DNA from 2 places in the Amycolatopsis sp. NPDC000009 genome. Region 1 is predicted to be linked to the other one. Evidence: riboswitches for the same ligand, from Rfam matches in the RefSeq annotation. Region 1 holds a riboswitch; the other holds the start of a gene.

What was found. Region 1 has a riboswitch for glycine ahead of gcvP (aminomethyl-transferring glycine dehydrogenase). Riboswitches for the same ligand answer to the same signal wherever they lie in the genome.
Region 2: another riboswitch for glycine. It lies ahead of gcvP (aminomethyl-transferring glycine dehydrogenase); the one in region 1 lies ahead of gcvP (aminomethyl-transferring glycine dehydrogenase).

What each region holds. Positions count from the first base shown of each region.
Region 1 covers NZ_JBVHDI010000003.1:274,854-290,489, forward strand. The annotation lists gene ACZ3HL_RS11190 (transglycosylase domain-containing protein) at 53-1,993, opposite strand; gene ACZ3HL_RS11195 (ArsR/SmtB family transcription factor) at 2,187-2,516, shown strand; gene ACZ3HL_RS11200 (SulP family inorganic anion transporter) at 2,521-4,191, shown strand; gene ACZ3HL_RS11205 (FadR/GntR family transcriptional regulator) at 4,165-4,875, opposite strand; gene ACZ3HL_RS11210 (L-serine ammonia-lyase) at 4,964-6,337, opposite strand; gene lipA (lipoyl synthase) at 6,354-7,355, opposite strand; gene glyA (serine hydroxymethyltransferase) at 7,352-8,620, opposite strand; gene gcvH (glycine cleavage system protein GcvH) at 8,622-8,999, opposite strand; gene gcvT (glycine cleavage system aminomethyltransferase GcvT) at 9,015-10,106, opposite strand; gene gcvP (aminomethyl-transferring glycine dehydrogenase) at 10,115-12,946, opposite strand; glycine riboswitch at 13,089-13,182, opposite strand; gene ACZ3HL_RS11240 (four-helix bundle copper-binding protein) at 13,350-13,724, opposite strand; gene ACZ3HL_RS11245 (3-oxoacyl-ACP reductase) at 13,845-14,612, opposite strand; gene ACZ3HL_RS11250 (aldehyde dehydrogenase family protein) at 14,617-15,636, opposite strand, start outside.
Region 2 covers NZ_JBVHDI010000019.1:161,979-177,614, forward strand. The annotation lists gene ACZ3HL_RS35450 (aldo/keto reductase) at 1-594, opposite strand, end outside; gene ACZ3HL_RS35455 (helix-turn-helix domain-containing protein) at 643-1,461, opposite strand; gene ACZ3HL_RS35460 (nuclear transport factor 2 family protein) at 1,576-1,938, shown strand; gene gcvP (aminomethyl-transferring glycine dehydrogenase) at 1,942-4,821, opposite strand; glycine riboswitch at 4,992-5,093, opposite strand; gene ACZ3HL_RS35470 (MerR family transcriptional regulator) at 5,140-5,721, opposite strand; gene ACZ3HL_RS35475 (TetR/AcrR family transcriptional regulator) at 6,019-6,633, shown strand; gene ACZ3HL_RS35480 (bifunctional nuclease family protein) at 6,829-7,302, opposite strand; gene ftsR (transcriptional regulator FtsR) at 7,523-8,284, opposite strand; gene garA (glycogen accumulation regulator GarA) at 8,281-8,748, opposite strand; gene gcvH (glycine cleavage system protein GcvH) at 8,874-9,257, opposite strand; gene ACZ3HL_RS35500 (CDP-alcohol phosphatidyltransferase family protein) at 9,321-9,932, opposite strand; gene ACZ3HL_RS35505 (hypothetical protein) at 9,970-10,203, opposite strand; gene ACZ3HL_RS35510 (hypothetical protein) at 10,511-11,029, shown strand; gene ACZ3HL_RS35515 (hypothetical protein) at 11,053-11,352, shown strand; gene ACZ3HL_RS35520 (hypothetical protein) at 11,448-11,882, opposite strand; gene ACZ3HL_RS35525 (adenylate cyclase) at 11,994-12,962, shown strand; gene ACZ3HL_RS35530 (hypothetical protein) at 12,965-13,939, shown strand; gene ACZ3HL_RS35535 (adenylosuccinate synthetase) at 13,936-15,129, shown strand; gene ACZ3HL_RS35540 (NUDIX domain-containing protein) at 15,126-15,636, shown strand, end outside.

The DNA.
Region 1 (15,636 bases):
ACTCGGAGTTACGCCCCTGATCACGCGAGTTACGCGTCCGATCACGCGGACCTCACCGCGGCGCCGTCGTGGCAGGTAGCGGACCGGAGCCCTCCGGCCACCGCACCGGCAGTCCCTGGTGGACACCGTTCATGAAGCGCTGCCACACGTCGGCCGGGATGGTCCGGCCGGTCAGCTTCTCCCCGGCGGCGTCCCGCATCCGGCGCGGCTCGTCGGAGCCGACCCAGACCGCGGTCGCGAGCTGCGGCGTGTACCCGACCGCCCAGCCGCCGGCGTTGTCGTCCGTCTCGTTGTACTGGAAGTCGCCGGTCTTCAGCGCCGCCGGACGGTCCTTCAGGCCGGTGGCCAGCACCTGGCTCATCGTGCCCGCGATCCGCCGGCTCAGCGTCTCGTCGTCCTTGAACGCGGGTGCCCTGTCCGGCGGCCGTTCCCACACGATTTCGCCGTTCTCGTCCCGGATCTTCGACACCAGATGCGGGGTGGCGCGCAGACCGCCGGCGGCGAAGGTCGCGTACGCACCGGCCATGTCGCTGGGGCGCAAGGGATACCGGCCGACCGCGATCCCGGCGCCGATCAGGAACCCGTCCTTCTCGCGCAGGGTCACCACGCCGTCGACGGTCTCGGGGATTCCGGCCGAGCGAGCGCCGTCGCGGACCGCCTCCGCGCCGAGTTTCTTCGCCAGGTCGACGAACGGGCCATGAGCGCCCCGCCCCATCGCCTCGCGCAGGGTGCACTTCCCGGATTCACCGCACTGGTCCTCGAATTTGAAGGTTTCGCCGAGGAAGTCGACCGACGCGGGCGCCTTCAGCGGCTCGTCCACGTTCACCCCCCGTTCGAGCCCGGCCGCGAGGAGGAAGGGCTGAAAAGCCGAGCCGGTGCCGTACGGGGTGCCTGCGTAGTCGTGCACGCTCCAGCCACCGCCGTTGTAGGCGCGGATGGCGCCTGTCCCGGGCTCGACGGCGACCAGCGACGCGCGGAAGTGCTCCGGTTGCCCCTTCAACCGCTCCTTGACCGCCTTCTCGGCTTCGGCCTGCGCTCGCGGATCGATGGTCGTCTCGACCTTCATCGCGCCGCCGCGGAGCCGGTCGAGCGGGTAGCCGACCTGTTCCAGTTCCGCGAGCACCTGCTGCTTGATGTGGTACTGCTCGTAGGTCACGCGACCCGCCCGGGTCTCCGACGGCGCTTGGATCGCGTCCTCCGGATAGGTCATGGTGACCGCTTCGGCCTGACTGACGTAGCCGCGCGCGACCAGTTTGTTCATCACATAGGACCAGCGCTTCATCGCGTGCTCGTGGCTGGAGGCGTACGGGTCGTGCACCGAAGGCGACTGGATCATGCCCGCGAGGAACGCCGCCTCACTCCAGGTCATCGAGTCGTCGAGCTTACGGCCGAAGTAGGCGTTCATCGCCGACGCCGGGCCGTAGGTGCCGCGGCCGAACGAGATGATGTTGACGTAACTCTCGAAGATCTCCTTCTTCGTCTGCTGCTGGGTGATCTTCGTGGCGAGTACCAGCTCGGAGAACTTGCGGGTGAGGGTGGCGTCCTCGTTGCCGGTGGACTTCTTGATGTACTGCTGGGTGATCCCCGAGCCGCCGCCGACGCCGGTCACCAGCGCGCGGCCGAGCCCGGTGAGGTCGAAGCCCTCGTTGTCCCAGAAGGTCGGGTCCTCGGTCGCGACGATCGCGTCGCGCAGTTTCGCGGGGATGGCGTCGTACGACACGAACAGGCGATCGCCGCCGGGCGGGACCACCTTGAGCAGTTCGGAGCCGTCGGCGTTCTGCAGGACGACGGTCTTGTCGAGGTCGGCGAGGACCTCTTCCGGGCTGCGGACGTCGAGCAGGACGTACGCGAGCCCGAACGCGACGACGGGGATGCCGATCAGCAGGCCGAACGCCCAAGCGGCGATCCTGCGCCACCTGCGCTTCCCGCTCTTCGGCTCGGGAGTGGCCGTGGTCTCCGACTCGGGTGCGTCTGCCTCATCCGGGTTCTCCACGCCAGGTTAGACGCCCGAACGAGTGAAAAGGTTGTGGGAAAATCACCGAATCGAGTCCGGCTCCGGTATGCCACCTGTCTCGCACCCCAGTGTTCCCCATGTCGCTTTTGGGACGCTGAGCGGCTCGAGTGCGACACGGCAACACTTGCAGGGATCGCGACTTGAAGAATTCTTCATTTGATAATGTGGCCATGTGCCCGTTCCTCTGTACCAGGCCAAAGCGGAGTTCTTCCGCATGCTGGGCCACCCAGTCCGGATCCGTGTGCTCGAACTGCTCGCCGAGGGCCCGAGGGCCGTCCGCGAACTACTCGCCGAGATCGAGGTCGAACCATCCAATCTCTCGCAGCAGCTTGCCGTCCTGCGCCGATCGGGAATCGTCACCTCGACGCGGGAAGGGTCGACGGTCGTGTACGCGCTCGCCGGCGGGGACGTCGTCGAGCTCCTGCGGGCCGCCAGGCGCATCCTCACCGAGTTACTGACCGACCAGAACACCCTCCTGGCCCAGCTACGCGAGGCGGAGTGACGTCGTGGCAGGTGTGAGGCTCTCGGAATTGCGCTCGCTCCTGCCCGGACGCGAAGACCTGCGCACGCTCAAACGCGCTCCGCGGCGCGATCTCATGGCGGGCCTGACGGTCGCGATCGTCGCGCTCCCGCTGGCGCTCGGTTTCGGCATCTCCTCCGGGCTCGGGGCCGAAGCCGGGCTCGTCACCGCGATCGTCGCCGGTGCGCTGGCCGCGGTCTTCGGCGGCTCCAACCTCCAGGTGTCCGGGCCGACCGGGGCGATGACCGTGGTGCTGGTGCCGATCATGGCCACGCACGGAGCGGGCGGCGTGCTGACGGTTGGCCTGCTCGCCGGTTCGCTGCTGCTCCTGCTCGCGGCCGCCCGCGCCGGCCGGTACATGCGCTACGTGCCGACGCCGGTGGTCGAAGGGTTCACGCTGGGCATCGCCGGCGTGGTCGCTCTGCAGCAGATTCCCTCCGCGCTCGGTGTCGTCACCCCGGAGGGGGACAAGGTCGCCGTCGTCGCGGCGAAGGCGGTGGCCGATTTCGCCGGGCACCCGTCCTGGCCATCGATCGCGATCGCGGCCGGGGTCACCGCTCTGATGCTGCTCGGCGCCCGATGGCGGCCGTCGATCCCGTTCTCACTGGTCGCGGTCGCGCTCGCGACCCTCGTGAGCCATTTCGCGCAGCTGCCCGTCGCCCGCATCGGCGCCCTGCCCAACGGCCTTCCCGCGCCCTCGCTGGACTTCCTGGACCTGTCCGCCTTGGGCGCGCTGATGCCCTCCGCGGTCGCGGTCGCCGCGCTGGCCGCGCTCGAAAGCCTGCTGTCGGCCACGGTCGCGGACGCGATGAGCGTCAACGAGAGGCACGACCCGGACCGGGAACTCTTCGGGCAAGGCCTCGCGAACCTCGTCACCCCGCTGTTCGGCGGTGTACCCGCCACGGCGGCGATCGCGCGCACCGCGGTCAACGTCCGCGCGGGCGCGAAGTCCCGGCTGGCCTCGTTCACCCACGCGATGGTGCTGGCGGTGATCGTCTTCGCGGCCGCGCCGCTGGTCGCCACGATCCCGATCGCGGCACTCGCCGGGGTGCTGCTGGCCACGGCCGTCCGCATGGTCGAGGCGGGCTCCGTCCGCGCGCTGCTGCGCTCCACCCGGCGTGACGCGCTCGTGCTCGTGCTCACCGCGGCCGCGACCCTGATCCTGGACCTGGTCACGGCGGTCATCCTCGGCCTCGTCGTGGCGGGCGCGCTCGCGCTGCGGGCGATCGCGAAGGCGGCCCGTGTCGAGGAGGTGCCGCTCGACCACGCCGATCACGCGGCCGAGGAACGAACGCTGCTGGACGAGCACATCGTCGCGTTCCGGCTCGACGGCCCGCTGGTCTTCGCCGCGGCCCACCAGTTCCTGCTGGAGCTGTCCGAGGTGGCCGATGTGCGGGTGCTCATCCTCCGGATGTCGCGGGTGTCGGCCATCGACGCCACCGGCGCCCTCGTCCTGCGCGACGCCATCGAACGCCTGGAACATCGCGGGATCACGGTCCTCGTGTCGGGTATCAAACCCGGTCACGAGAAGGTGCTCGACGAGCTCGGCGTCGCGGACCGGCTCCGCGCGGAGGGCCGGGTGTTCCCGGATACGCCGCACGCCATCGACTTCGCACACGCGCTGCTGACCTCAAGCGAGGAAGGCGCGAAGCAGTGACGCGGTCCCTTCGACGTGCTCCGTCATCGCCCGGCGGGCCGCCTCGGAGTCTCCGGCGAGGATCGCGTCGACGATGGCCTCGTGCTGCGCGTTGGAGTGCTCCAGGTTCGGTTCGAGCAGCGGGATCATGTCGAGCAGCTGGTTGACCCGCATCCGCGCGTCCGCCATCGCCGTGGTCAGCGAGCCGGACGCGGTGACCTCGGCGATCGCCAGGTGCAGCCGCGAATCCTTGCGCCGGTAGTCGCCGACGTCGGCCGCGGCCGCCTCGGCGAGCGTGCTGGTCAGGTGCTGCCGGTCGGCCGGGCTGAGCGAACGTGACGCCGCCATCTCGGCGGCGCCGGTCTCCAGGACGTGCCGCAGGCCGAGCGCGTCCTCCAGGGTGGCGTTGTCGATCTTCCGCCCGTCGGTGGCGGGCGGGTCGGGCAGGGCGTCGTTGACGAACGTGCCGCCGTAACGCCCGCGCCGCGACTCGACGTAACCCGCGTCGGACAACGCGCGGATGGCCTCACGCAGCGTCACCCGGCTGACCCCGAGCCGCTCGGCGAGCTCGCGTTCCGAGGGCAGCCGCTCCCCCGCGCCCACCACGCCCAGCCGGATCGCCTGGAGCAGCCTTTCGACGGTCTCCTCGAAGGCGTTGCCCGCGCGCACCGGGCGGAACAGCGCGTCACCCGCTTTCGACTCCACCACTCGAGTTTAGGCCGCCCGCAATTCGTCCTCTGGATGCGGTACTTGCGTGTGCAACTACCGCATCCAGAGGACTAAATGCCGGGCGTCAGCATTCGATGACGTTCACGGCGAGGCCGCCGCGTGCGGTCTCCTTGTACTTCACGCTCATGTCGGCACCGGTCTCGCGCATCGTCTTGATCGCCTTGTCCAGCGTCACGACGTGCGAACCGTCGCCGCGCATGGCCATCCGCGCGGCGTGGATCGCCTTCGACGCGCCGACGGCGTTGCGTTCGATGCACGGGATCTGCACCAGCCCGCCGACCGGGTCGCAGGTCAGCCCCAGGTGGTGCTCGACACCGATCTCGGCGGCGTTCTCCACCTGCGCGGGTGAACCGCCGAGGACCTCGGTGAGCCCGGCGGCGGCCATGGCGCTGGCCGAGCCGACCTCGCCCTGGCAGCCGACCTCGGCGCCCGAGATCGAGCCCGTCTGCTTGAGGATCGAGCCGATCGCGCCCGCGGTGAGCATGAACGTCACGATGCCGTCGTCCGACGAGCCCCGGATGAACCGTTGGTAGTAGTGCAAAACGGCCGGGATGATCCCCGCCGCGCCGTTGGTCGGCGCGGTGACGACGCGGCCGCCCGCGGCGTTCTCCTCGTTGACCGCCAGCGCGTACAGGCTCACCCAGTCCATCGCGTACAGCGGGTCGCCGACGCCGTCCTCGGCGAGGAGCTTCTCGTGCAACGCCTTCGCGCGGCGCGGCACCTTCAGCCCGCCCGGCAGGACGCCCTCGTGCTCGCACCCGTTGCGCACGCACTCCACCATGACCTGCCAGATCTCCAGCAGACCCTCGCGGACCTCCTCACGCGTGCGCCACGAAAGCTCGTTGCGCAGCATGATCTCGCTGATCGGCAGTCCGGTGTCCTCGCAGTGCTTCAACAGATCCGCACCGGTACGGAACGGGAACTCCAGCCGGGTCGAGTCCTCGACGACGACGGTGTCGGTCTCATAGGACTCGTCGCGCACGAAGCCACCACCGACGGAGTAGTAGGTGCGCTCGCGCAACACCTTCCCGTCGGCGTCAAACGCGCGGAAGATCATCCCGTTCGGATGCGCCGGCAAGGACTTCCGCCGGTGCATCGTCAGGTCGGTGTCCTCGGTGAACACGATCTCGTGCTCGCCGCGCACCTTCAGCCGGCAGGATTCCCGGATCTCCGCGATCTTGCCGGGCACGGTGTCGGTGTCGATCTCCTCCGGACGCTCCCCCGACAGCCCGAGCAGCACGGCCTTGTCACTGCCGTGCCCGAACCCGGTCGCGCCGAGCGAACCGAAAAGCTCGCTCTGGACACGCGTCGTGGCGGAAAGGTCGCCGTCGGCGGCCAGACCGTCCACAAAGGTCAGTGCGGCGCGCATCGGGCCCACCGTATGGGAGCTGGAGGGGCCGATGCCGATCGAAAACAGGTCGAAGACGCTGATCGCCATTGATCTGCCCTCCTTCCTATCTGGCCAGCAGTGAGCTGGCTTCTTGGGCCGCGGGCCCTTCGGCGGCGAGATGGGCCAAGTTCTCCGACAGCGCTTCGCCGCGGTGGGCCTTCGTCTGGGCGAAAAGGCGACCGGCCCGATACGACGAGCGTACGAGCGGCCCGGCCATCACACCAGCGAAGCCCATCGCTTCGGCTGCCTTCGAATGCTCGACGAACTCTTCCGGCTTGACCCACCGATCCACCGGGTGGTGGCGAGGCGACGGCCGCAGGTACTGGGTGATCGTGAGGATCTCGCAGCCCGCGTCGACCAGGTCCTTCATCGCCGGAGCCACCTCCTCCGGCGTCTCACCCATACCGAGGATCAGGTTCGACTTGGTCACCAGACCGGCCTCACGCGCCCGGGTGATGACTTCCAGCGACCGCGCGTACCGGAAACCCGGCCGGATCCGCTTGAAGATCCGCGGCACCGTCTCCACGTTGTGCGCGAGCACCTCGGGGCGGGAGCCGAAGACTTCGGCGAGCTGGTCGGGATCGGCGTTGAAGTCCGGGATCAGCAGCTCGACACCGGTGCCCGGGTTCAGCGCGTGGATCTGGCGCACGGTCTCCGCGTACAGCCACGCGCCGCCGTCTTCGAGATCGTCACGCGCGACACCGGTGACCGTCGAGTAGCGCAGGCCCATCGCCTGGACACTCTCGGCGACCTTGCGCGGCTCGGTCCGATCCAAAGCCGACGGCTTGCCCGTGTCGATCTGACAGAAATCACAGCGCCGCGTGCACTGATCCCCACCGATCAGGAACGTCGCCTCACGGTCTTCCCAGCACTCGTAGATATTGGGACAACCGGCTTCTTCGCAGACAGTGTGGAGGCCTTCACGCTTGACCAGCCCCTTGAGCTCCGTGAACTCCGGACCCATGCGCGCACGGGTCTTGATCCACGGCGGCTTCTTCTCGATCGGCGTCTGCGCGTTGCGGACCTCCAGCCGGAGAAGTTTGCGCCCCTCGGGGAGCGCGCTCATCGGCCGAGGTCCGCGTACAGCGGGTGCTTCTTGGCCAGCAGTTCGACCCGGGCGGACAGCGACTGGCGCAGATCCTCGTCGAAGTCCGGGCGCAGCGCCTCGGCGATGATGTCGGCCACCTCGGCGAAGTCCTCGGCGCCGAAGCCGCGGGTCGCGAGCGCCGGGGTGCCGATCCGCAGGCCGGAGGTGACCATCGGCGGCCGCGGGTCGAACGGGACGGCGTTGCGGTTGACCGTGATCCCGACCGAGTGCAGCCGGTCCTCGGCCTGCTGACCGTCCAAAGTGGAGTTGACCAGATCGACGAGCACCAGGTGCACGTCGGTCCCGCCGGTCAGCACGCGGACACCGGCTTCGGTGCAGTCCGTGCGCGAAAGGCGATCGGCCAGGATCTTCGCGCCTTCGAGCACGCGCTGCTGACGCTCGCGGAACTCCTCGCTCGCGGCGATCTTGAGCGCGACCGCCTTCGCGGCGATGACGTGCTCCAGCGGGCCGCCCTGCTGGCCGGGGAACACGGCCGAGTTGATCTTCTTGGCGAGTTCCTGGCGGGACAGGATGATGCCGCCGCGCGGTCCGCCGAGGGTCTTGTGCGTGGTCGTGGTGACGATGTCGGCGTAGGGCACCGGGCTCGGGTGCAGGCCCGCGGCGACGAGACCGGCGAAGTGCGCCATGTCGACCATGACCTTCGCGCCGACCTCGTCGGCGATGCGGCGGAACTCGGCGAAGTCCAGCTGACGCGGGTACGCCGACCAACCGGCGATGATCAGCTTCGGCTTGTGCTCCTTGGCGAGGCGCTCGATCTCCTCGATGTCGACGATCCCGGTCTCTTTGTCGACGTGGTAGGCGACGACGTTGTAGAGCTTGCCCGAGAAGTTGATCTTCATCCCGTGGGTCAGGTGCCCGCCGTGCGCGAGGTCGAGACCGAGGATGGTGTCGCCGGGGTTGAGCACCGCGACCATGGCGGCGGCGTTGGCCTGCGCGCCCGAATGCGGCTGGACGTTGGCGTGCTCGGCGCCGAAGAGTGCCTTCGCGCGGTCGATCGCCAGCTGCTCGATGACGTCGACGTGCTCACAACCGCCGTAGTAGCGGCGGCCGGGGTAGCCCTCGGCGTACTTGTTCGTCAGCACCGAACCCTGCGCCTCGAGCACGCCCACCGGGGCGAAGTTCTCCGAGGCGATCATCTCCAGGGTCGACTGCTGCCGGTCGAGTTCGGCCGCGACGGCGGTGGCGACCTCGGGGTCCACTTCGGACAGGGCAGCGTTGAACATCTCAGTTCTCCTGGGTCAGGACGGCGTACGCCTGGGCGTCGAGCAGGGCGGGCACGTCGCCGGACAGACGCACCTTCAGGAGCCATCCTTCGGCGTACGGGTCCGAGTTGATGAGCTCGGGGGTGTCCGTTGTGGCCTCGTTCACCTCGACGACCTCGCCGTCCACGGGTGCGTACAGCTCGCTGACCGACTTGGTCGACTCGACCTCGCCGAACACCTCGCCCGCGGTGACGGTGTCGCCGACCGAGGGGAGCTGGACGAACACGATGTCACCGAGCGATTCGGCCGCGAAGGCGGTGATACCCACGGTGGCGACGCCGTCGGCGACGTTCAGCCACTCGTGTTCCTTCGTGTACTTCAGGTCCTGGGGGATGCTCATGATCGAAAAGGCCTTTCAGGCGCGGGAGTAGAAGGGCAGGGCGACGACCTCGACGGGCTCGACACGGCCCCGGATGTCGACGGAAAGCTCGGTGCCGGGCTCGGAGTGCTCCCGGTCCACGTAGGCCATGGCGATCGGGTAACCCAGCGTCGGCGAGAGGGCACCGCTGGTGACCTCGCCGATCTCGGTCTCGCCCGCCAGGACGGTGTAGCCGTGACGCGGCGCGCGGCGGCCGGAGCCCTTGAGCCCGACACGCACGCGGGGAACGTCCTTCTTGGACAGCTCTTCGAGTGCGGCCTTGCCGACGAAGTCGTTCGGCTTCTCGAACTTGACCACGCGGCCGAGCCCGGCCTCGAAGGGGCTCAGCTGGAGGCTGAGTTCGTTGCCGTACAACGGCATTCCCGCTTCGAGACGCAGGGTGTCGCGGCAGGCGAGGCCGGCCGGGAGCAGGCCGTGCGGCTCACCCGCGTCGGTCAGGATGCGCCAGACGGCGGGAGCCTCGCCGGCCGGGACGTACAGCTCGAAGCCGTCCTCACCGGTGTACCCGGTGCGGGCGAGCAGGACGTCGTGACCCTTCACGACGGCCGGGACGCTCGCGTAGTACTTGAGCGCGCCAAGGTCGGCGTCGGTCACGGCGCCGAGGATCTCGACCGCCTTCGGACCCTGGACGGCGATCAGGGCGACGTCCTCGGACTTGTTCTCGACGACCGCGTCGAAGCCCGAGACCCGCTCGGCCAGCGCGTCCGCGACCACGGAGGCGTTGCCCGCGTTGGCCACGACCAGGAACTTCTCCTCGGCGAGGCGGTAGACGACCAGGTCGTCGAGCACGCCGCCGTTCTCGTCGCAGATCATCGTGTAGCGCGCCCGGCCCGGCTTGACGCCGGACAGGTTGCCGACCAGCGCGAAGTCGAGCGTGTCGGCGGCCTGCGGGCCGGTCACCTCGATCTCGGCCATGTGGGAGAGGTCGAACAGGCCCGCGGCCTCGCGGACCGCCTTGTGCTCCGCCAGTTCGCTGGAGTAGCGGATCGGCATCGACCAGCCCGCGAAGTCGGTGAACAGCGCACCCAGTCCTTTGTGGACTCCGTGCAGGGACGTCTCTTTCGACATCAAGTGCCTCAGTTCTCGTAGGCGTTGAGCGGCGGGCAGGAGCAGACGAGGTTACGGTCCCCGCGCGCACCGTCGATGCGGCGCACCGGGGGCCAGTACTTGGACTTGCGGTTCACCCCGGCGGGGTACACCGCCAGTTCACGGTCATACGGCAGGTCCCAGTCGCCGACGAGGGTCTCGGCGGTGTGCGGGGCGTTGCGCAGCGGGCTGTTGTCCGCGGCCCACTTGCCCTGCGCGACGGCGTCGATCTCCGCGCGGATGGCGATCATCGCCGCGATGAAACGGTCGATCTCGCCGAGGTCTTCGGATTCGGTCGGCTCGACCATCAGCGTGCCCGCGACCGGGAACGACATGGTCGGGGCGTGGAAGCCGTAGTCGATCAGGCGCTTCGCGACGTCGTCGACGCTGACGCCGGTCTCCTTGGTGAGCCCGCGCAGGTCGAGGATGCACTCGTGCGCGACCAGGCCGTCCTGTCCGGTGTAGAGCACCGGGTAGTGCTGGTTGAGGCGCTTGGCCACGTAGTTCGCGGCGAGCACGGCGACCTGCGTCGCGGCGGTGAGCCCGCCCGCGCCCATCATGCGGACGTACGCCCACGAGATCGGCAGGATCGACGCCGAGCCGTACGGGGCCGCGCTGATCGGGCCGACACCGGTTTCGGGACCGGCCTTCTCCAGCAGCGGGTGGTTCGGCAGGTACGGCGCGAGGTGCGCGCGGACCGCGACCGGGCCGACGCCGGGGCCGCCGCCACCGTGCGGGATGCAGAAGGTCTTGTGCAGGTTCAGGTGCGAGACGTCGCCGCCGAACTCACCCGGCTTGGCGAGCCCGAGCAGCGCGTTGAGGTTCGCGCCGTCGACGTAGACCTGGCCGCCCGCGTCGTGGACGATCTTGGCCAGCTCGTCGATGCCGTGCTCGTACACGCCGTGCGTGGACGGGTACGTGACCATGATCGCGGACAGCGTGTCGCGGTTGGCCTCGACCTTGGCCCGCAGGTCTTCGAGGTCGACGTTGCCCTCGTCGGTGCACTTGACCACGACGACGCGCATCCCGGCCATGACCGCGGAGGCGGCGTTCGTGCCGTGGGCGGACGACGGGATCAGGCAGACCTCGCGCTCTTTCTGCCCGTTCGCGTGGTGGTACGCGCGGATCGCGAGCAGGCCGGCGAGCTCGCCCTGGCTGCCCGCGTTCGGCTGCAGCGACACCTTGTCGTAGCCGGTGACCTCGGCCAGCCAGCTCGACAGCTGCTCGACCAGGGTGTGGTAGCCCTCGGCCTGGTCGGCGGGGGCGAACGGGTGGATCCCCGCGAACTCGCGCCAGCTGATCGGCTCCATCTCGGTGGTGGCGTTGAGCTTCATCGTGCAGGAGCCGAGCGGGATCATGCCGCGGTCGAGCGCGTAGTCCAGGTCGGACAGGCTGCGCAGGTAGCGCAGCATCGCGGTCTCGGAACGGTGCGAGTGGAAGACCTCGTGGGTCAGGTAGTCGCTCTCGCGGCTGAGGCCGGCGGGCAGCGCCTTGGTGCTTCCGGCCTGGTTCTCGACACCGAACGCGTTGAGCACCTTGGCGATGATCGCGGGCGTGGTGACCTCGTCGACGGCGATGCGGACGTGGTCGGCGTCGACCGGGCCGAGGTTGATCCCGTTCTCGCGAGCGACCGCGACGACCGCTTCGGCCTGTCCGGGCATACGGGCGAGGACGGTGTCGAAGAAGCCCTCGTGGACGACCTCGACGCCTGCCGCGCGCAGCGCGTCGGCCAGGCCGGCGGCGAGCCCGTGGACGCGGGTCGCGATGCGCTTGAGGCCGTCCGGACCGTGGTAGACCGCGTACATCGCGGCGAGCACGGCGGGCAGGACCTGCGCGGTGCAGATGTTGGAGGTGGCCTTCTCGCGGCGGATGTGCTGCTCGCGGGTCTGCAGGGCGAGGCGGTACGCGGGGTTGCCGTCGGCGTCGACCGAGACCCCGACCAGACGGCCCGGCAGCGAGCGTTCGAGCCCGGCGCGGACGGCCATGTACCCGGCGTGCGGACCGCCGTAACCGAGCGGGACGCCGAAGCGCTGGGTGGAACCGGCGGCGATGTCGGCACCGAACTCACCCGGCGCGGTGATCAGGGTGAGGGCGAGCAGGTCGGCGGCGACGGTGTACAGCGCGCCGGCGGCCTTCGCGGTCTCGGAGATGGCGGAGTAGAAGCCCGCGCCGCGCAGCACGCCGGAAGCGCCCGGGTACTGGACGACGACGCCGAAGAACTCCTCCGGCAGGCCGGTGAGCAGGTCACGGACCTCGACCTCGACGCCCATGGCCTCGGCCCGGGTGCGCACGACGGCGATGGTCTGCGGCAGACATTCGGCGTCGAGGACGACCTTGTTCGACTTCGCCTTCGACGCGCGGCGCATCAGCATGACGGCCTCGGCGACGGCGGTGGACTCGTCGAGCAGGGAGGCGTTCGCGGTGGCGAGACCGGCCAGCTCGGAGACCATGGTCTGGAAGTTGAGCAGCGCTTCGAGGCGGCCCTGCGAGATCTCCGGCTGATACGGCGTGTACGCCGTGTACCAGGCCGGGTTCTCCAGCACGTTGCGGCGGATGACCGCGGGGGTGACCGTGTCGTGGAAGCCGAGACCGATCATCTGGGTCATCGGCTTGTTGAGTGCGGCGAGCGCGCGAAGCTCGGCGATGGCGTCCTCTTCGGACGCGGCGGGGGGAAGTTCGAGGTCGCGGGTGACCCGGATCGCGGACGGCACGGCGGCCTGCACCAGGGCATCGAGACTGCCGTAGCCGACCTCGGCGAGCATCTTGGCCTGCTCGGACTCCGAGGGGCCGATGTGCCGGTCGTCGAAGGACGTACTGGTCAAGGGAGCTCCTTGGGTCAGGCGCCGGATAGACCGGTGCGCTGGGAACTCCCCCTCTGTCATGGCACCTGAGAGTTTCACCACCGTTGAGGGTGGCTTTCACCTTGGGTGAGACGCACTTGCGCGCCTGCTTTCCAGAGTGGCCTCGCGTGAAGCGGTAGTGGGTACCTGAGAGATTCCGGGGAGTTTGCTCCTTCGGTGCCCCACCACGTTCATGGGGGCTCTCCCGCTCCAGCTCGACGGCCCTGTCTGAAGTTGTGCGCACACCGTACCTGGCGTGTTCGACGCGCGTCTACTTCCAGCCGAGCACGTCACTTGCGTGCTTGGAGCCGTAACTCGCGTGATCAGAGGCGTAACTCGTGAGTTACGCCTTCAAGCACGCGAGTGACGGCTCTGAGCACGCGAGTTACGCGGTTTCCATCATCATTTCGGCGGTGATGGTGCCGCAGAGCTCGGCGCACCGCATCATCATGTCGGCGGCGTCGGCGAGTTCGGCGTCGCCGGTCTTGGCGCACTCCTCGGCGCACATGCGCATCATCTGGGAGGCGAGGCCGCACATCTTCGCGCACATGCGCATCATTTCGAGGTCGGCGACCATGGCGGAGCAGCGCATCATCATGTCGGCGCACATGCGGGACATGTCCGCGCAGGTCACCATCATCATCCCGAGCTTCGCACCGCCCACCTCCATGCAGCGCGTCATCATCTCCTCGCACCTGACGTGGCACTCGTTGCACAGGTCGATGCAGTCACGCATGGCGGTGCTCATCTGCCGGGTCATTCTGGGGCCTCCCTGTGGTCCTGGATGCTGGCTTCGCGCTGTCAGGACTACAGCGCAGGTCAGCGACCCGCCATCCCAGCCACCGGGACGAGTGACGCGCACCCTGGGCCCGGTCCGTGGTCAGAGAGGCGTGACGTAGGCGCCCGAGATACCGCCGTCCACCAGGAACTGCGAAGCCGTGATGAACGAAGCGTCGTCGCTCGCCAGGAACGCGACGGCCGCCGCGATCTCCTCCGGCTCCGCGAACCGCCCGACCGGTACGTGCACCAGCCGTCGCGCGGCCCGCTCGGGGTCCTTCGCGAACAGTTCCTTCAGCAGCGGCGTGTTCACCGGCCCCGGGCACAGCGCGTTCACCCGGATGTTCTCCCGCGCGAACTGCACGCCCAGCTCCCGGCTCATCGCCAGCACCCCGCCCTTGGACGCGGTGTAGGAGATCTGCGACGTCGCCGCGCCCATCACCGCGACGAACGACGCCGTGTTGACGATCGAGCCCTTCCCTTGCCGCTGCATGTGGGGCAGCACCGCCTTGCAGCACAGGTACACCGAGGTCAGGTTGACCTTCTGCACCTTCTCCCACGCGTCGATGCCGGTGGTCAGGATCGAGTCGTCCTCGGGCGGGGAGATGCCCGCGTTGTTGAACGCGACGTCGACCGAGCCGAAAGTGTCCACAGTGGTCTGGAACAGGGCCTCGACCTGCTCGGCGTCGGTGACGTCGGCCTGCACGAACAGGCCGCCGACCTCGTCGGCCGCGGCTTTGCCCGCCTCGGCGGAGATGTCACCGATGACGACCTTCGCGCCTTCGCTCGCCAGCCGCCGCGCGGTGGCGAGGCCGATACCGCTGCTGCCGCCGGTGATGACCGCGACACGGCCCTCGAAACGCTGAACCATTTGCTTATTCCTCCGTGCTGATGAAGACATTCTTGGTCTCGGTGAAGGCGTCGACGGCGTCCGGGCCGAGTTCACGACCGAGCCCGGACTGCTTGAATCCGCCGAACGGCGTCCAGTACCGGACGGACGAATGCGAGTTGACCGACAGGTTCCCCGCTTCGACACCGCGCGCGACGCGGAAGGCGCGGCCGACGTCGCGGGTCCAGATCGAGCCGGACAGCCCGTACTCGGTCTGGTTGGCCATGGTCACCGCGTCCGCCTCGCCGTCGAACGGGACCACGGCGACGACCGGGCCGAAGATCTCCTCCGACGCCAGCGGATGCCGCAGGTCGGGCGGGGTGACTACGGTCGGCGCGAACCAGTATCCGGGGCCGACGGGCGCGTTGCCCCGGAAGGCGACCGGCGCGGAGTCGTCCACATAGGACGACACCTTCGCGTGGTGCCCGGCGGAGATCAGCGGCCCCATCTCGGTCACCTCCAGCCGCGGATCCCCGACGACCACCCCGTTCACCGCGGGTTCCAGCAGCTCCATGAACTTCTCGTACACGCTCGACTGCACCAGGATCAGCGACCGCGCGCAGCAGTCCTGCCCGGCGTTGTCGAACACGCCGTACGGCGCGGTGGCCGCGGCCTTCTCCAGGTCGGCGTCGGCGAAGACGATGTTCGCGTTCTTGCCGCCGAGCTCCAGCGTCACCCGCTTCACCTGTGCGGCGCAGCCCGCCATGATCTGCTTGCCGACCTCGGTCGAGCCGGTGAACACCACCTTCCGCACCGCCGGGTGGTCCACGAAACGCTGCCCCACCACCGATCCCTTGCCGGGGAGCACCTGGAAGACGTCCGCGGGGATCCCCGCCTCGCGGGCGAGTTCACCGAGGCGGATCGCGGTCAGCGGAGTGAGCTCGGCGGGTTTCAGCACGACGGTGTTCCCGGCGGCGAGCGCGGGCGCGAACCCCCAGCCCGCGATGGGCATCGGGAAGTTCCACGGCACGATCACCCCGACCACGCCGAGCGGCTCGTGGAACGT
Region 2 (15,636 bases), on a different contig from region 1:
GTCCGAGAGCAGCGATCCCTGCGCGAGCGGGCTCCACGCCTCGGTGACGACGCCGTGCTCGGCGTGGAACTCCCGCAGCGCCTTCTGCTGGAGTCGCGGGTGCAGCTCGACCTGGTTGACCGCGGGCACGATCCCGGTCTCGTCGAACAGCCGCCGCAGATGCGGGACGTGGAAGTTCGACACCCCGATGGCGCGTGCCCGGCCGTCCGCGTAGAGCTTTTCCAGCGCCCGCCACGTTTCGACGTACTTCCCGCGGGCAGGCATCGGCCAGTGGATCAGATAGAGGTCCACGCGGTCCAGGCCGAGTTCCGCGAGGCTCGCGTCGAACGCGCGGAGCGCTTCGTCGTAGCCGTGGCCCGGATTCGGCAGCTTGGTGGTGATGAACAGTTCTTCGCGGGGCACGCCCGCCGAGCGGATCGCCTCGCCGACGCCGGCTTCGTTCCCGTACGACGCCGCGGTGTCGATGCTGCGGTACCCGGCCTCGATGGCGGTCCGGACGACCTTGGCCGTATCGCCCGAGGGGACCTGCCAGACGCCGAAACCGAGTTGGGGGATGGTTACCTCGTTGTTCAGGACGACGGAAGGCACGGCCATGGAAGCGGAATCCTCACTGGAGTCTGTGGCGGGACTTCTTGGCCAGCATCATTCCACCCCACGCGCCGCATACGCGCGCAGATATTCCGCCGTGTCCGCGTCGGCCGGGAAGAAGGACTCGATCACCAGCTCGGCGACCGTGACGTCCAACGGCGTCCCGAACGTGGACACGGTGCTGAAGAACGTGAGTTCGGCGCCCTCGTGTCGCAGCTTCAACGGGACGAAGATGTCGCCCGGTCCAGGGACCTCCACCTCGGGGACGGGATCCGCGCACGGGTACGAGAGCAGTTCCTCCAGGAGTTCGGTCAGCGCCGGGTCGGCCGTCTGGGTCACCTGCCGCCGCAGCCTGCCGAGCAGATGTGCGCGCCACTCCCCCAGGTTCAGCACGTGCGGCGCCATCCCCTCCGGATGCAGCGTCACCCGCAGGACGTTGACCGGCGGCGTCATCAAGGCGGGCGAGACCAGGCCGGTCATGATCGAGATGCTCGCGTTGGCGTCGACCAGGTTCCACCAGCGGTCCGCGACGGCGGCCGGGTACGGCTCGTGGCTGGTCATCAACTGACGGACCGCCTTGCGGACCGCCGCCATTTCCGGGGCGCCGAGGCCGCTTTCGGCGTACGCGGGCGCGTAGCCCGCCGCCAGCAACAGCTGATTGCGTTCCCGCAAGGGCACCTCCAGATGCTCGCCGAGCCGCAGCACCATGTCGCGGCTGGGCTTGGACCGGCCGGTCTCCACGAAGCTCAGATGCCGGGTGGAGATGTCCGCCGAGATGGCGAGATCCAGCTGGCTGATCCGTCGGCGGTCACGCCATTCACGGAGGAGTTCGCCGACGGGGCGGCCCGCGGTCACTGTGGTCGTCACGATCACGAACCTACGGCCCCGCGCGCGGAGCCGCCATTACCTCCCGCGTAATCGACGGGACCCACCCTGGGCCGACAGAGTTGCGGCATCGGTTACCCCGCAACAGAACGAGGAGACACCATGTCGGACATCCAGCGCGTCGCCGAGCAGTACATCGCCGTGTGGAACGAGACCGACGCGGCCAAGCGCCGCGCGCTCATCGCCGAAGTGTTCACCGAGGACGCCGCTTACACCGACCCGCTCGGCGCGGTCACCGGCCACGACGGCGTCGACGGCTTCATCGCCGGCGCCCAGGCCCAGTTCGCGGGCCTGCGGTTCAGCCTGCCGGCGGCGCCGGACGCGCACCACGACATCGCGAGGTTCCAGTGGTACCTCGGCCCGGAGGGTGCGGAAGAGCCGCTGGCGATCGGCTTCGACGTCATCACCGTCGAGGACGGGCGGATCAAGCAGGTGCTGGGCTTTCTCGACAAGATGCCCGGCTGACACTCAGGCAAAGGCCTCCGGCGGCGGGCAGGAGCAGACGAGGTTGCGGTCCCCCGCGGCCCCGTCGATCCGCCGCACCGGAGGCCAGATCTTCGCCGCGGTGAACCCGGCGGGGAAGACCGCGGTCTCCCTGCTGTACGGGCGATCCCACTCACCCGCGAGACAGCGCGCGGTGTGCGGGGCGTTGCGCAGCGGGCTCGCGTCCACCGGCCACTCCCCCGCGGCGACCTTCTCGATCTCGCCGCGGATCGCGATCATCGCGTCGCAGAACCGGTCGAGTTCGCCGAGATCCTCGCTCTCGGTGGGCTCGACCATGAGCGTTCCCGCGACCGGGAAGGACATCGTCGGCGCGTGGAGGCCGTAGTCGGCCAGCCGCTTGGCCACGTCGTCGACGGTGACGCCGGTCCGTTTGGTGAGCGCGCGGAGGTCGAGGATGCATTCGTGCGCCACGAGTCCCTCGCGCCCCGAGTACAGCACCGGGTAATGCGCGGCGAGACGTTTCGCGACGTAGTTGGCGTTCGCGACCGCGGTCAGGGTCGCACGCCGCAGGCCGTCGGCGCCCATCATCCGGACGTAGGCCCAGGAGATCGGTAGGATCGACGCGCTCCCCCACGGCGCGGCGCTGATCGGGCCGACGCCGGTGGCCGGGCCGGCGTCCGGTTGCAGCGGGTGGTTCGGCAGGTACGGCGCCAGATGCGCGCGGACGCCGATCGGTCCGACACCCGGCCCGCCGCCACCGTGCGGGATGCAGAAGGTCTTGTGCAGGTTGAGATGGGAGACGTCGGCGCCGAACTTCCCGTACTGCGCCACCCCGATCAGGGCGTTCAGGTTCGCGCCGTCGACGTACACCTGGCCACCCGCGTCGTGCACCAGCGCGCAGACCTCGCGGACGGTGTCCTCGTACACGCCGTGCGTCGAGGGATAGGTGATCATGATCGCGGCGAGGTCGTCGGCGTGCTCGTCCACAGTGGACCTGAGGTGGCCGAGGTCGATATTGCCCTCGTCGTCGCATTTCACCACGACCACGCGCATCCCCGCCATGACGGCGCTGGCCGCGTTCGTCCCGTGCGCGCTGGACGGGATCAGGCAGACGTCACGCGCGGCGTTCCCGCGTTCGCGGTGATAGGCGCGGATCGCCAGCAGCCCGGCGAACTCGCCCTGGCTTCCGGCGTTCGGCTGCAGGGAGACCGCGTCGTAGCCGGTGATGCCGGCGAGCCACCGCTCCAGGTCCTTCACGACGGTGAGCAGACCGGCCGCGTCCTCGGCGGGTGCGAACGGGTGCAGCCCCGCGAACTCGGGCCAGGTGATCGGCTCCATCTCGGCCGTGGCGTTGAGTTTCATCGTGCAGGAACCGAGTGGGATCATGCTCCGGTCGAGCGCGACGTCCTTGTCGGACAACGACCTCAGGTACCGGAGCAACGCGGTCTCCGAGCGATGCGCGTGGAAGACCGGATGTGTCAGGTAGTCGCTGGTGCGGCGCAGATCCGGCGGGAAGCCGTCCGCGGTGTCCGCGTCGAGCGAGTCCACATCGGACACCGCGACCCCGAACGCCTTCCACACCAGGGAAAGGTGCTCACGGGTGGTCGTCTCGTCACAGGCGACGGCGACGTGGTCGGAGTCCACGAGCCGCAGGTTGACCCCGAGTTCCCGGGCGGTGGCGACGATGCCGGTCGCACGACCGGGGACGCCGACCAGCACGGTGTCGAAGAACTCGCAGTGCACGACGTCCACACCGTTCTCGGCGAGCCCCGCCGCGAGCACCGTGGCCATCCGGTGCGCGCGGTTCGCGATGGCGCGCAGGCCTTCGGGACCGTGGTACACCGCGTACATCGACGCGATCACCGCCAGCAGCACCTGGGCGGTGCAGATGTTGCTCGTCGCCTTCTCACGGCGGATGTGCTGCTCGCGGGTCTGCAACGCGAGCCGGTACGCGGGGGCGCCGTCGGCGTCCTTCGACACCCCGACCAGCCGTCCGGGCAACTGCCGTTCGAGCCCCTGCCGGACGGCGAGGTACGCCGCGTGCGGCCCGCCGAAGCCCATCGGGACACCGAAGCGCTGCGTGGATCCGATCGCGACGTCGGCACCGAGCTCACCGGGCGACCGCAGCAGGGTCAGCGCCAGCGGATCGGCGGCCATCACCACCGCCGCGCCCAGCGCCTTGGCCTCAGCGATGGTGTGGTCCCATTCGCGGACGACGCCCGACGCGCCCGGATACGAGAGCAGCACCCCGAAGAAGTCGCCGCCGAGCCCGAGGCCGGTGATGCCCTGGGACAGATCCGCGGTCACCAGCTCGATGCCGAGCGGCTCGGCGCGGGTGCGCAGGACCTCGATCGTCTGCGGAAGGGTGTCCTCGTCGACCACGAACCGGTTCGACTTCGCCTTGCCCGCCCGGCGGACCAGCGTCATCGCCTCCGCCGCGGCGGTCGCCTCGTCCAGCATGGAGGCTCCTGTGATCGGCAGACCGGTCAGGTCGGACACCATGGTCTGGAAGTTCAGCAGCGCTTCGAGGCGGCCTTGCGAGATCTCCGGCTGGTACGGCGTGTACGCGGTGTACCAGGCCGGGCTCTCCAGCACGTTCCGCCGGATCACCGGCGGGGTCACGGTGTCGTGGTAGCCGAGGCCGATCATCTGGACCATCGGCCGGTTGCGCGCGGCCAGCGCGCGGAGTTCCGCGAGCGCGCCGGTCTCGGTGGCGGGCGGCGGCAGATCCGGCGGTGCCGCGGACTCGCGCAGCGACGTGGGGACCGCCCGCTCGGCGAGTTCGTCCAGGGAGGCGACGCCGACGACGTCGAGGATGCGCGCGAGCTCTTCGGTGCCGGGACCGATGTGCCGGTCCGCGAAGGGGGTTCCGGATTCGAGAGCGGCCAGTGAAACGGGCTCCATCGGGGACCTCCCAAGACGCGGGGGTGGGGCCGGGACGATTGTCCTGGCCCTCCCCACTCTGTCCGTACCCCCGTGGGGGCGCCTGAGAGTTTCGCCCGAGTGTTGAGCCGGGCTTGCACCGTCGGCGGGGCCGCCAGGCTGTGACCTGGCGAACCACTTTCCAGAGGCGTCTCTTCCGCGCGGTCCAGGGTGCCTGAGAGGTTCCGGGGAGGACTTGCTCCTTCGGCGCCGAGCTCAACGGTTATCGACTCGGTCTCTCCCGCGCGGATTCGTCGACCGCGGAAGTGAGCCTACCCTGCCGCCCACGCGGCTTCATGATCAGCCTGTGCGACGCGCGTTGCGGCGCTGCGTGAGCTCGTCCGGCGTGACCGTTTCGATCACGCCGCCGTCCGCCCGTTCGGCCGGGAACTCGTGGATGGTGCCGCTGATCTCCTGCATCGCTCCGCTGACCGCGATCCCGAACACGCCCTGCCCGCCCTGGAGTAAATCGACGATCTCTTCGGGCGAGGTGCACTCGTAGACGGTGGTGCCGTCGGAGAACAGGGTGACCTTGGCGAGGTCGCGGACGCCGCGCAGGCGCAGGTGGTCGACGGCGACGCGGATGTTCTGCAGGGAGACACCGGTGTCCAGCAGCCGCTTGACGACCTTCAGGACGAGGATGTCCTTGAACGAGTAGAGCCGCTGCGACCCGGAGCCGTGCGCCGTGCGGATGCTCGGCGCGACCAGCTTCGTGCGGGCCCAGTAGTCGAGCTGCCGGTAGGTGATCCCGGCGATCTGACAGGCGGCGGGACCACGGTAACCGACGAGTTCGTCCGGGAGGGAAGAGTCGGGGAACAGCTCGCCCTGCTCGCCGTCAGCGACCGGAACGAGCGGCTCTTGAGGGCTACCAGCCTCGACCACGCCATGCCTCCCCTCGCCCGACCTGGCGGCCGGCGAACAAAGCCGCGCGGACCCACGTGAGCCCGCACCGGAGTTCCTCGTCAAGACGAATGCCCCAGACATCCGAATCACACCTTGGCGATTCACCTCCATTGACGGTAAGCGCGTCCGGCAAACCGGTCAACGCGACGCGCGGTCGGCCTCAAGCTCTTCTTGAGGCTTGTCGAGCACAGTCCCCCATTCGGCGGCACGGTGGCGCGTTTTACTCAGGCGTGTTATTTTTTACTCATGCAAGTAACTCCCTCCACGCAGAGCGCCATGCAAGAGGTCCAGGCGGAGCTGGGGCTGTCGGTCACCGAGGCCGCCCGGCGGGCCCAGATCATCGGGGCCACGATCGCGACGATCTCCGACCTCGGCTACCACAAGACGTCGTTCGCGAAGATCAAGGAACGGGCCGGGCTGTCCAGCACCCGGATCATCTCGTACCACTTCACCAACAAGGCCGGCCTGATGCAGGCCGTGGTCACCACCGCGACCGGGATGAAGGACAAGTTCCTCCAGGAGCGGATCCAGGGCACGACCGACCGGGCCGGGCTGCTGCGCGGTTACATCGAGTCGGAGATCGCGTTCCTCGGCTCGTACCCGGAACTGGTGCGGGTCATGGTCGAGATGGGTTCGAGCGGCTCGGACGCGGAGGGCTGGTTCATGTCGGCGCCGCTGGTCGAGGAATTCCGGACCGGCCGGCTCGAACGTCAGCTACGCCAGGGGCAGCAGGAAGGCGCTTTCGGCGGCTTCGCGGCGGACGTGATGGCGTTGTCGATCGCACAGGCCATCGACGGCGTCGCGGCGAAGTTCGCGGCGGATCCGGAGCTGGATCTGGAGCGGTACGGGCGGGAGCTGGCGGACCTGTTCGTCAAGGCGACCGCGGCCTGACTCGCCGATCGTGCCTTGGCGGTGCCCGGGCGACGGTTCGGCGTGTCTGGACGGACGACACACGTGATCAGATGGACGACACGCGTGTTCGGGCGGACGACTCGCGGCGGAACGCTGTCACACGCGTGTCGTCCAGTCCGAGGGCGTCGCGAACCGCATTCAGAGGACTGAACGCGCATGAAAGAAGGGGCGGGATCAGGTGTCCGCGCCGCGGAAGTCCTCCGGCGAGACCGAGTCGAGGAACTCGCGGAACTTCTCGACCTCGTCCTCCTGCTCGTCGGGGATGATGAGGCCCGCTTCCTCGAGCACCGCGTCCACGGCGTGGATGGGCACGCCCACCCGCAGCGCCAGCGCCACCGAATCGCTCGGTCGCGCCGAAACCCGGATGTCCCCGTCGAAGACCAGCTCCGCGAAGAACGTGCCTTCCTTCAGATCGGTGATCACGACCTGCTCCAGCTCACGGCCCAACGCTCCGATGACCTCCTTGAGCAGGTCATGGGTGAGCGGACGGGCCGGGCGGACTCCCTGCTGCTCCAAGGCGATGGCGGTGGCCTCGACCGAGCCGATCCAGATCGGCAGGTAACGCTCGCCTTCGGTTTCCCGCAGCAACAAGATCGGCTGATTCGCGGGTAGCTCCACCCGCACGCCGACGACGCGCATCTCGCTCATCGGGCTTCGCCTCCCTCTCGTGCGCACGGGCTGCAACGCTTGTCTCGACGACCAAGCGACGGCAGTCCCGACGCTACCCGTCTTCCGAGCGCTGTGCTCGCTGTCTCCGACATTCTCGGTTCGCCCGTGGCAAACCCGACTCTCACGGTACGGCATAGGATGCCGAACATTCAGGCATTGACAAGTGGCCGCACAACGGCTCCCGGTCCCCCGAAGCCGTTCAACCGCCCGTGACGGCCCGTATTCCGGCCTTCACCAAGAGCGTGTGCAACGCCACGGTCAAGGCGGCCAGCTCGCGGACGACTTCGTCGCCCCTCGCCTGGGCGTCCTCGTCACGATGCCGATACACCGGGGTCACGATCTGCTCCAGCAGGCCCACCTCGCGGTCGGCCGCGGCCCGGAAGGCACGCAGATGTCTCGGCTCTATACCGAATTCGGTCATCGCCTTCACGGTTTTCGCCACGAGGACCGCGTCCGGGTCGAAGAACCCCGCCGCCCCCGGGCGGACGAGACCGTATTGCCGCAGCTCAGCCAGGGTGGCGGCGTCGATGCCGGCCTGGCGGAGCAGATCTTCCTCGGTCAGCCTGATCTCGCGATCGGTCTCGAAGTCCCCCGGGGACGGCAGTCCGCCGTTCTCACCGGGGGCGTCGAGCGACACGAGTTTCCGCGGCAGCCGCGGCATCTCCGCTGAGGGCGCGGCGCCCTGATCCGCCGCGTCCAGCTGTTCCTTGATGACCTTCAGCGGGAGGTAGTGATCCCGCTGGGCGGACAGGACGAACCGCAACCGCTCCACGTCCGCCGGAGCGAACTGCCGGTACCCCGACGGGGTCCGGCCCGGCTGGACCAGACCCTCCGCCTCGAGGAACCGGATCTTGGAGATGGTGACATCGGGAAAGTCGCCGCGCAGCTGTGCCAGCACGGCCCCGATGCTCAACCCATCGCGCTGCGACGCATCCCGATCAGGCCGCCCGGCCGCCGTCACCGCGCCCCCTGGCCCCCGGAACCCGGGCCGGTCAGGAAGACCAGGCGGAACTTGCCGATCTGCACCTCGTCGCCACCGGCGAGGACGGCCTGGTCGACCGGCTCGCGGTTGACGTAGGTGCCGTTGAGGCTGCCGACGTCGATGACGACGAACTCGCCGCCCTCACGGCGGAACTCGGCGTGCCGCCGGGAGACCGTGACGTCGTCGAGGAAGATGTCGCTGTCCGGGTGCCGCCCCGCGCTGGTGGTGTCGCGGTCCAGCAGGAAGCGCGAACCGGCGTTCGGACCCCGCTTGACGACCAGCAGCGCGGAACCCGCGGGCAGCGCGTCCACACCCTGGACGGGGGCCTCGGCAGCCGGAGGAGCCTCGGTGCCTTCGACGTCGGCCAGGAAGTCGGCCCGGAAGACAGAAGTCCGCTCCGGAGACTGCTCCGGGGGAACGCCGGGCCCGTCGTTCGTGCTCACCTGAGCTCTCCTAACGCATGTGTGTTGCCACTACTCAAGAACGTGTGGAGGTCAAACGTACCGTGCCTGATCGAATCTCCGGCCCGCGGCTCCCCCTACTCTTCCCGAAGGGCCGCGGCCTGCGGCTATTCCTTGATCAGCGCCTGGTAGGCCTCGGCCTCCAGCAGGGATTCCACCGAGCCGGCGTCGTCGAGACGGAGCTCGATCAGCCAGCCTTCACCGTAGGGGTCGCTGTTGATCAGCTCGGGCGACTCGGTCACCGCGTCGTTGACCGCGACCACCTCGCCGTCGAGCGGGGCGAACAGCTCCGAAACACTCTTGGTCGACTCGACCTCGCCGAACGCGTCGCCCGAACCGACCTGCTTGCCGACCTCCGGCAGTTCGACGAACACCACGTCACCGAGCTGGTCCTGGGCGTACTCCGTGATGCCCACCCGCACGAGCCCTCCGTCGCGCACGGAGACCCACTCGTGTTCCTCGGTGTACCGCAGTTCTTCTGGAGTGGACAACGCCGCTCCCCTTTCTGGTGCCCTCGCTCGAAACCGACGCGCGCAGTTTCGCATCCCGCCGGGTCACGCGCCCGGCGCCTCCCGCAAGGCGCGCACGGTCTGGACGATGTACAGCACGCCCGAATAGACGTACAGGACCGCACCCCACGCCGTGAAGGCGTATCCGATCGGCCGGGCGATCGCGGCGATGTCGGAACCGCCCTGGGTGAGCAGCAGGAACGGGAAGGCGTACATCAGCACGAAGGTGGCACCCTTGCCGATGTAGGTGACCTCCGGAGGGGCGAACCCGCGGTGCCGCAGCAGCAGCACGCAGACGCCGAGGACGGCCTCGCGGGCGACCAGCGGGACCACCAGCCACCACGGGATGATGTCGCGGATCAGGAACGCGATGAGGGTCGCGAGGATGTAGAGCCGGTCGGCGGCGGGGTCGAGCAGCTGGCCGAGCCGCGACATCTGGTTGAGCCAGCGGGCGAGTTTGCCGTCGAGCCAGTCGGTGAGCGCGCTGAACACGAGCAGCGCGAGCGCCCAGCCGTCCTCCTTCGGGCCGAGGAGCAGCCACAGGAAGACCGGCACCCCGGCGAGCCGGAGGATCGAAAGCATGTTGGGGACGTTCAGGGCCTGCCGCAGCAGGGAAGGCTCTTCGCTGGTCACGCTCGGTTCGGGGGGCGTACTCACCCGCTCAGCCTAGCCAGCGGCGGCAGATCCTCCCCCGTCAGCTGGCCCGGGTGTGGGTCCAGCCGCGACGCTGCAGGTCCGCGCTGGTCAGCGCCACGGGCCTGCCCCGGTGGTCGGTGCCCATCCAGCGGTTGTGACCGGCGGAGGTTTCGAGGACGTACGGGCGGCCACCACACCAGACGACGGTGCACGGTGCCGTCGGTGGCAGCTCCGCGCTCGCCGGTGCGGTGGCCTGGGGTGACGCGGGGTCGGTCTGTTCGTCGGTCTTCATCACTCTCACGGTTTCGTGACGGGGACTGGGACACGCCGGAGCGCTACCTTTGTTTTCGGCAGAACGGGTCCGCGCGTTAACGGATCCGGCGTGGATTCGTCCGATCGGTTCGCGACGACAACAGGGTGTCGTCACGCTGTGAACGGCATGTTAATCGTCCACAATGGACAGTGCTTGCGCGGTCCTCGCGTAGCGCGGCGTCGCGGGCGCGATAACCTCCCGCGAATCGAATGTGGCTCAATGCCACGACATCGGGCCCGGCCGGGTCAGAATGGGCCGGCCACGACCGGCCGACGAAGGGATCGCCTTGCCCGCCTCGACCACCACGGGAACGTGGCGGCGCCTGTTCGCGGCCTGCGCCGTCTGTGCCGCCGTCGGAACGCTCGCCGCCTGTTCGGGCGAAGATCCGCCACCGCCTGTCACCTTGATGTCGGCCTCGCCGCCCTCGCTTCCCACCGCGGCGTCCAGTGTGTCGGTGCCGCCCATCCCGTCGCAGACCGCGCCGAGCCGCTCCGCCGGCCCGCCTCCCACTTCCCAGCCGAAACCCGCTGAACCGGTTCAGGGTTCGTGCGGCACGGTCACCGCGGCCAGCGGCCTGACCCTGCAGGTGCTCAACGGCCCCGGGGTCTCGTGCGCGGACGCGACCGGGATCGTCGGTTCGTTCCACAAGAGGATCGCCGGACGTCAGTCCGCGAGCTCGGACGAACCGGTCAGTGAGACCGTGGACGGCTGGCTGTGCGTCTCCGGTGCTCCCGCCGCACAGGGCGGCACCAGTTGCAGCAAGGGCGAACAGAACGTGTTCGCCGCTGTCGTCCCCGTCGAATGAACCATCCTCGAGAAGAAGGGCCCATGAAGAGCCTCGCCGTGCTCCCCGCCGCGTTCGCCGTCGTCCTGCTGAGCGGTTGCGGCGCGGATCCCGCTCCCGCCGCCGCGCCGTCGTCGTCTCCCGTCCCCGCGGCCGATCAGGTTCTGGCCGGCACGCCGTGCGGTGAGGTCACCGGGTTCCAGGGCGCGAAGAACAAGGTCGTCGTCCGCGGGAAGGCCGACTGCGCCGAAGCGACTCGAGTGCTCACGGACTATTTCGCCAAGCTGACGCCCGCCGAGGCGGCGTCACCGCAGGGGCCCGGCCCCGTGGTGGTCGGGCCCTGAACCTGCGGTAGCGGGCCGAACGATCCGGTGACGAGCTGCTCGACCGAGGACGAGCGCCAGATCGAAGCCACCCGGAGCTGAGCCACCCGGCGGCGTCACCGCTCGCGACGCCGCCCGGTCCGGCCCTTCCGGTACAGGACGCCGAGCCCGATCAGCATTCCCAGCAGGACCAGGCCGCACAGCGCGACCATCGCCAGGCTCAGGACCCGGTTGGACCTCGACGGGTAAGCGAATCCGTCACCGGCGAAGATCCTGTCGCCCTCCGCGACCCTTTCGCCGTCGATCCTCCCGCGCCCGGTGCGCCCGTCGTCGAACCGCCACCCGGCCTCGCAGTAGGGAAACCGGCCGCTCATCGGCGGCCCTTCCTCGACGCATCCCGAGACAGCGACGACCGTGACGTCCTCGCCGGTGTCCAGTTCACGCACGCGGTCACCGATCGCTCCCCCGGCGACCCACAACAGGAAGACGAACGGGATCCCGGCCAGCAGCAGCCGGGACGGAACACTGGGTTTCCGCGGTTCACCTGACAAGAAAATCCTTTCGGTTCGGCCCTTTCACGCTATTCGCCGGAGCGGCGGAGCGGCACGGGATTTGTACCCACCCTCTTGCCACACCAGGTAAGAGTCGTCTAGACTCAAACTATGCTCACCAGGGAAGACGCCGTGACGATGGTCGAGAACACGGTCGACGCGGCCGCTCTGTTCGCGCGCCATCGCTACCGCGAACTGGCGGCCGTACTCCACCCCGACCGCAACCCCGGCGACGAGCGCGCCCATCGCGCCGCCGCCACGCTCAACCGGCTCCACGACGAGTGGAAACGTGCCCGGCGCCAGACGGTCACCACGGCGACGTCGGCGTACACCCTCACCACGCCGCACGCGGTGGGCAGTGTCGCGACGACCTACCGGACCACCGGGCCGCATCTGGTGAAACTCGTCCGCGACCCGGCGCTCAACCCGCTGATCCACGCCGAGTGGGCGGCATTGCGCACGCTCGACGGCTTCACCGAACGGCACCGCTGGCTGCGCCCCTACTACCCACGGCTGCTGGACACCTCGGGTCCGGTGGCCAGGGGTGACCGCGCGTTCAGCGTCCTCGACCCGCTCGTCGACGGTTTCGTCACCCTCGCCGATGCCGGGAAGGCCTTCCCCGGCGGGCTCGACGGCCGCGACTACGCGTGGATGCACCGTCGTCTCCTGCGCGCGGTGGCCGGCGCGCATCGCGCGGGTGTCGTCCACGGCCACCTCACCGCGGACAACGTGCTCGTCCATCCGGAGCGGCACGGCATCGTCGTCGTCGGCTGGTCCTTCGCCGTCGAGGACGGCGTCCTCCCGCTCGCGGCGGACAACTCCATCGACTACCCACCGGAAGTCCACAAAGGACTGCCGATGACCGCCGCCACCGACGTCCGCATGCTCCACCGCATGATGCTGGAACTCCTGGCACCGGACGAAACCCGGCAGCGCGAGTTCGCGACGTGGTGCACACAGGACAACCCCGCACAACGGCCCGACGCCGCCGATCTGCTCGACGAATACGACGCGCTGCTCGACGACCTCTACGGCCCCCGCACCTTCCGACCCTTCACCATCCCCGAGACAGGAGCCTGACCATGGGACACGGACACTGGGACGACAACGCCTACGCCGCCGCGAAGACCTTCCGGAAGGCCAAGGGCGAGGACGACTTCGGCTACACCGCCGATCTCCGCTCCAAGCCCGCGAAAGACTGGAAGGTCGCGCCCGCGCTCGACCCGCTGAACGCGGTCCGGGAATGCCGGGATTCGGCCGACCACACCGATTCGACGCCGATCGCGGTGCTGTTCGACGTCACCGGCTCGATGCGCCGGGTGCCGCGGGTCATGCAGGGCAAGCTCGGCAAACTGCACGGCCTGCTGAAGCGCCGGGGGTACCTGGCCGACCCGCAGGTGATGTTCGGCGCGATCGGCGACGCCGACAGCGACCGGGTTCCCTTGCAGGTCGGGCAGTTCGAATCGGACAACCGGATGGACGAGCAGCTGCGCACGATCTTCCTCGAAGGCGGTGGCGGCGGGCAGAAGAGCGAGTCCTACGAACTGGCCGCGTACTTCATGGCGCGGCACGTCGTGACCGACGCGTGGCAGAACCGCGGCCGCAAGGGCTATCTGTTCGTCATCGGCGACGAGCTGAACAAGCCCGCGCTGGAGGCGCGCCACATCCGCCGCGTGATCGGGGACGACGTGCGGGAGGACATCGACCCGGCGTCGGTGTACCGGGAGCTGGCCCGCAAGTGGCACGTCTACTTCGTGCTGCCGAACCAGTCGTCGTACTACAACGACCCGGAGATCGGCGAACACTGGAGCGGTCTGCTCGGCCAGAACTTCCTGAAGCTCGACGATCCCGGCGCGGTGTGCGAACTGATCGCGGCCACCATCGGGCTGGAGGAACGGGTCGTCGACGTCGACCGGGCGCTCGCCGATCTCGCGGACGTCGGCTCGGTCGCCGAAAGCAAGGCGGTCGGCAAAGCGCTGGCGAAGCTGGGCACCAAGTCGGTCGTCACCTCGGCGGTGCCGGAGCCGGACGGGCCGAGCGACGTGGTGCTGCGATGAGTCTCCTGGACGGTCACGTGGTGGTGGTCGGGCTCGGCTTCGGCGACGAAGGCAAGGGCGCGGTGGTCGACGCGCTCTGCGCCGCCCGGCCCACCACCGCCGTGGTCCGCTTCAACGGGGGCGCGCAGGCCGCGCACAACGTCGTCGTGGACGGGCGGCATCACACGTTCAGCCAGTTCGGGGCGGGCACGTTCGCCGGCGTGCCCACCCATCTCTCGCGGTTCGTGCTGGTCGAGCCGTTCGCGCTGGCGGCGGAAGCGCGGCGGCTCGAAGCGGCAGGCGTCCGGAATCCGCTCTCGCTGCTGAGCGTGGACGGCCGGGCCCTGCTCACGACGCCGTTCCACATCCACGCCAACCGGGCCAGGGAGGAGGCCCGGGGCGCGAACCGGCACGGCTCGTGCGGCAAGGGCATCGGCGAGACCGTCTGGTACTCGCTGCTGCCGGGGGCGGCGCCGGGCGAGGTGGTGGAAAACCAGGAAGTGATCGGGACGCCGGGGGAAGCGCCCACGGTCGCCGACTGCGCCACCCCGTCGGTGTTGCGGCGCAAGCTGGACGCGCTCGCGCGGTTCTACGCGCCGCTCGCCACGCCGCCGCACGGCGTGGACGAACTGGTGGCGTTGTACCGCGATTTCGCGGACGCGGTGCGGATCACCGGCGGGGACGAAACGGGACGGCTGGCGGATTCCGGGCGGCTTGTCTTCGAGGGAGCGCAGGGGGCTCTCCTCGACCAGCACCACGGATTCCATCCGCATACGACCTGGTCCACCACCACGCCGCACAACGCCCGCGCCCTCCTGGGTGGGCGCCCGCACACCGTCTTGGGCGTCACGCGGACCTACCTCACCCGGCACGGCGCGGGTCCGCTGCCGACCGAGTCCGCCGCCGTGCTCGCGCGTTTTCCGGAGGCACACAACGAAACCGGGGAATTCCAGGGCGCGTGGCGGGCAGGTCATCTCGACGCGGCCCTGCTCGACTACGCGATCGCGGCCTGCGACGGCGTGGACGCGCTCGCGGTGACGCATCTCGACGCGACCGGGCTGAAGGTCGTACCCGGGGACGGCTCCCCCGCCGTCGACCTGCCGGATCCGCTGGAGTGGTTCGGCGAGCGGCTGCCGGTGGCCGTCGCCGGGTACGGGCCGGACAGGGCCGGTTACCGCGTCGCGGAGGCAAGGTCGACAATCAACGCGTGATCGAGTCGACGCCGGTGTCCGTTGACGTGCTCGTGGTGCGGTTCGCCCCCGGCACCAGGAAAGTGCTGCTGGGAATCGCGCCGCGAGCCGCCGAGCCCTTCGAGGGGGAACTCGCGCTGCCCGGCGTGCTGCTCGGGCTCGGGGAACGGCTGAGGGAGGCGGCGAGCCGGGCGGTGGCCGGGAAACTCGGCCTCCCGCCGGACGCCGTGTCGGCCACGGGGCAGCTCGCCACCTTCGACGAGCCGAACCGTGATCCCCGCGGTCCCACGCTCTCGATCGCCTTGTGGGCCACGGTGGATCCCGCGCTCGACGAGCCGGGGAACGTGGTGTGGGCTCCGCTGGACGAGGTCCCGCCGCTGGCGTTCGACCACGACCGGATCGTGGCGGACTGCCGCCCGATGCTGGCCGAACGGCTGTGGCGGGACGTCGCCTTCACCGCCGGGCTGCTGGGGCGGATCTTCACGACGGCGCAGGCGCTGGACGTCACCGAAGCGCTGACCGGGGACC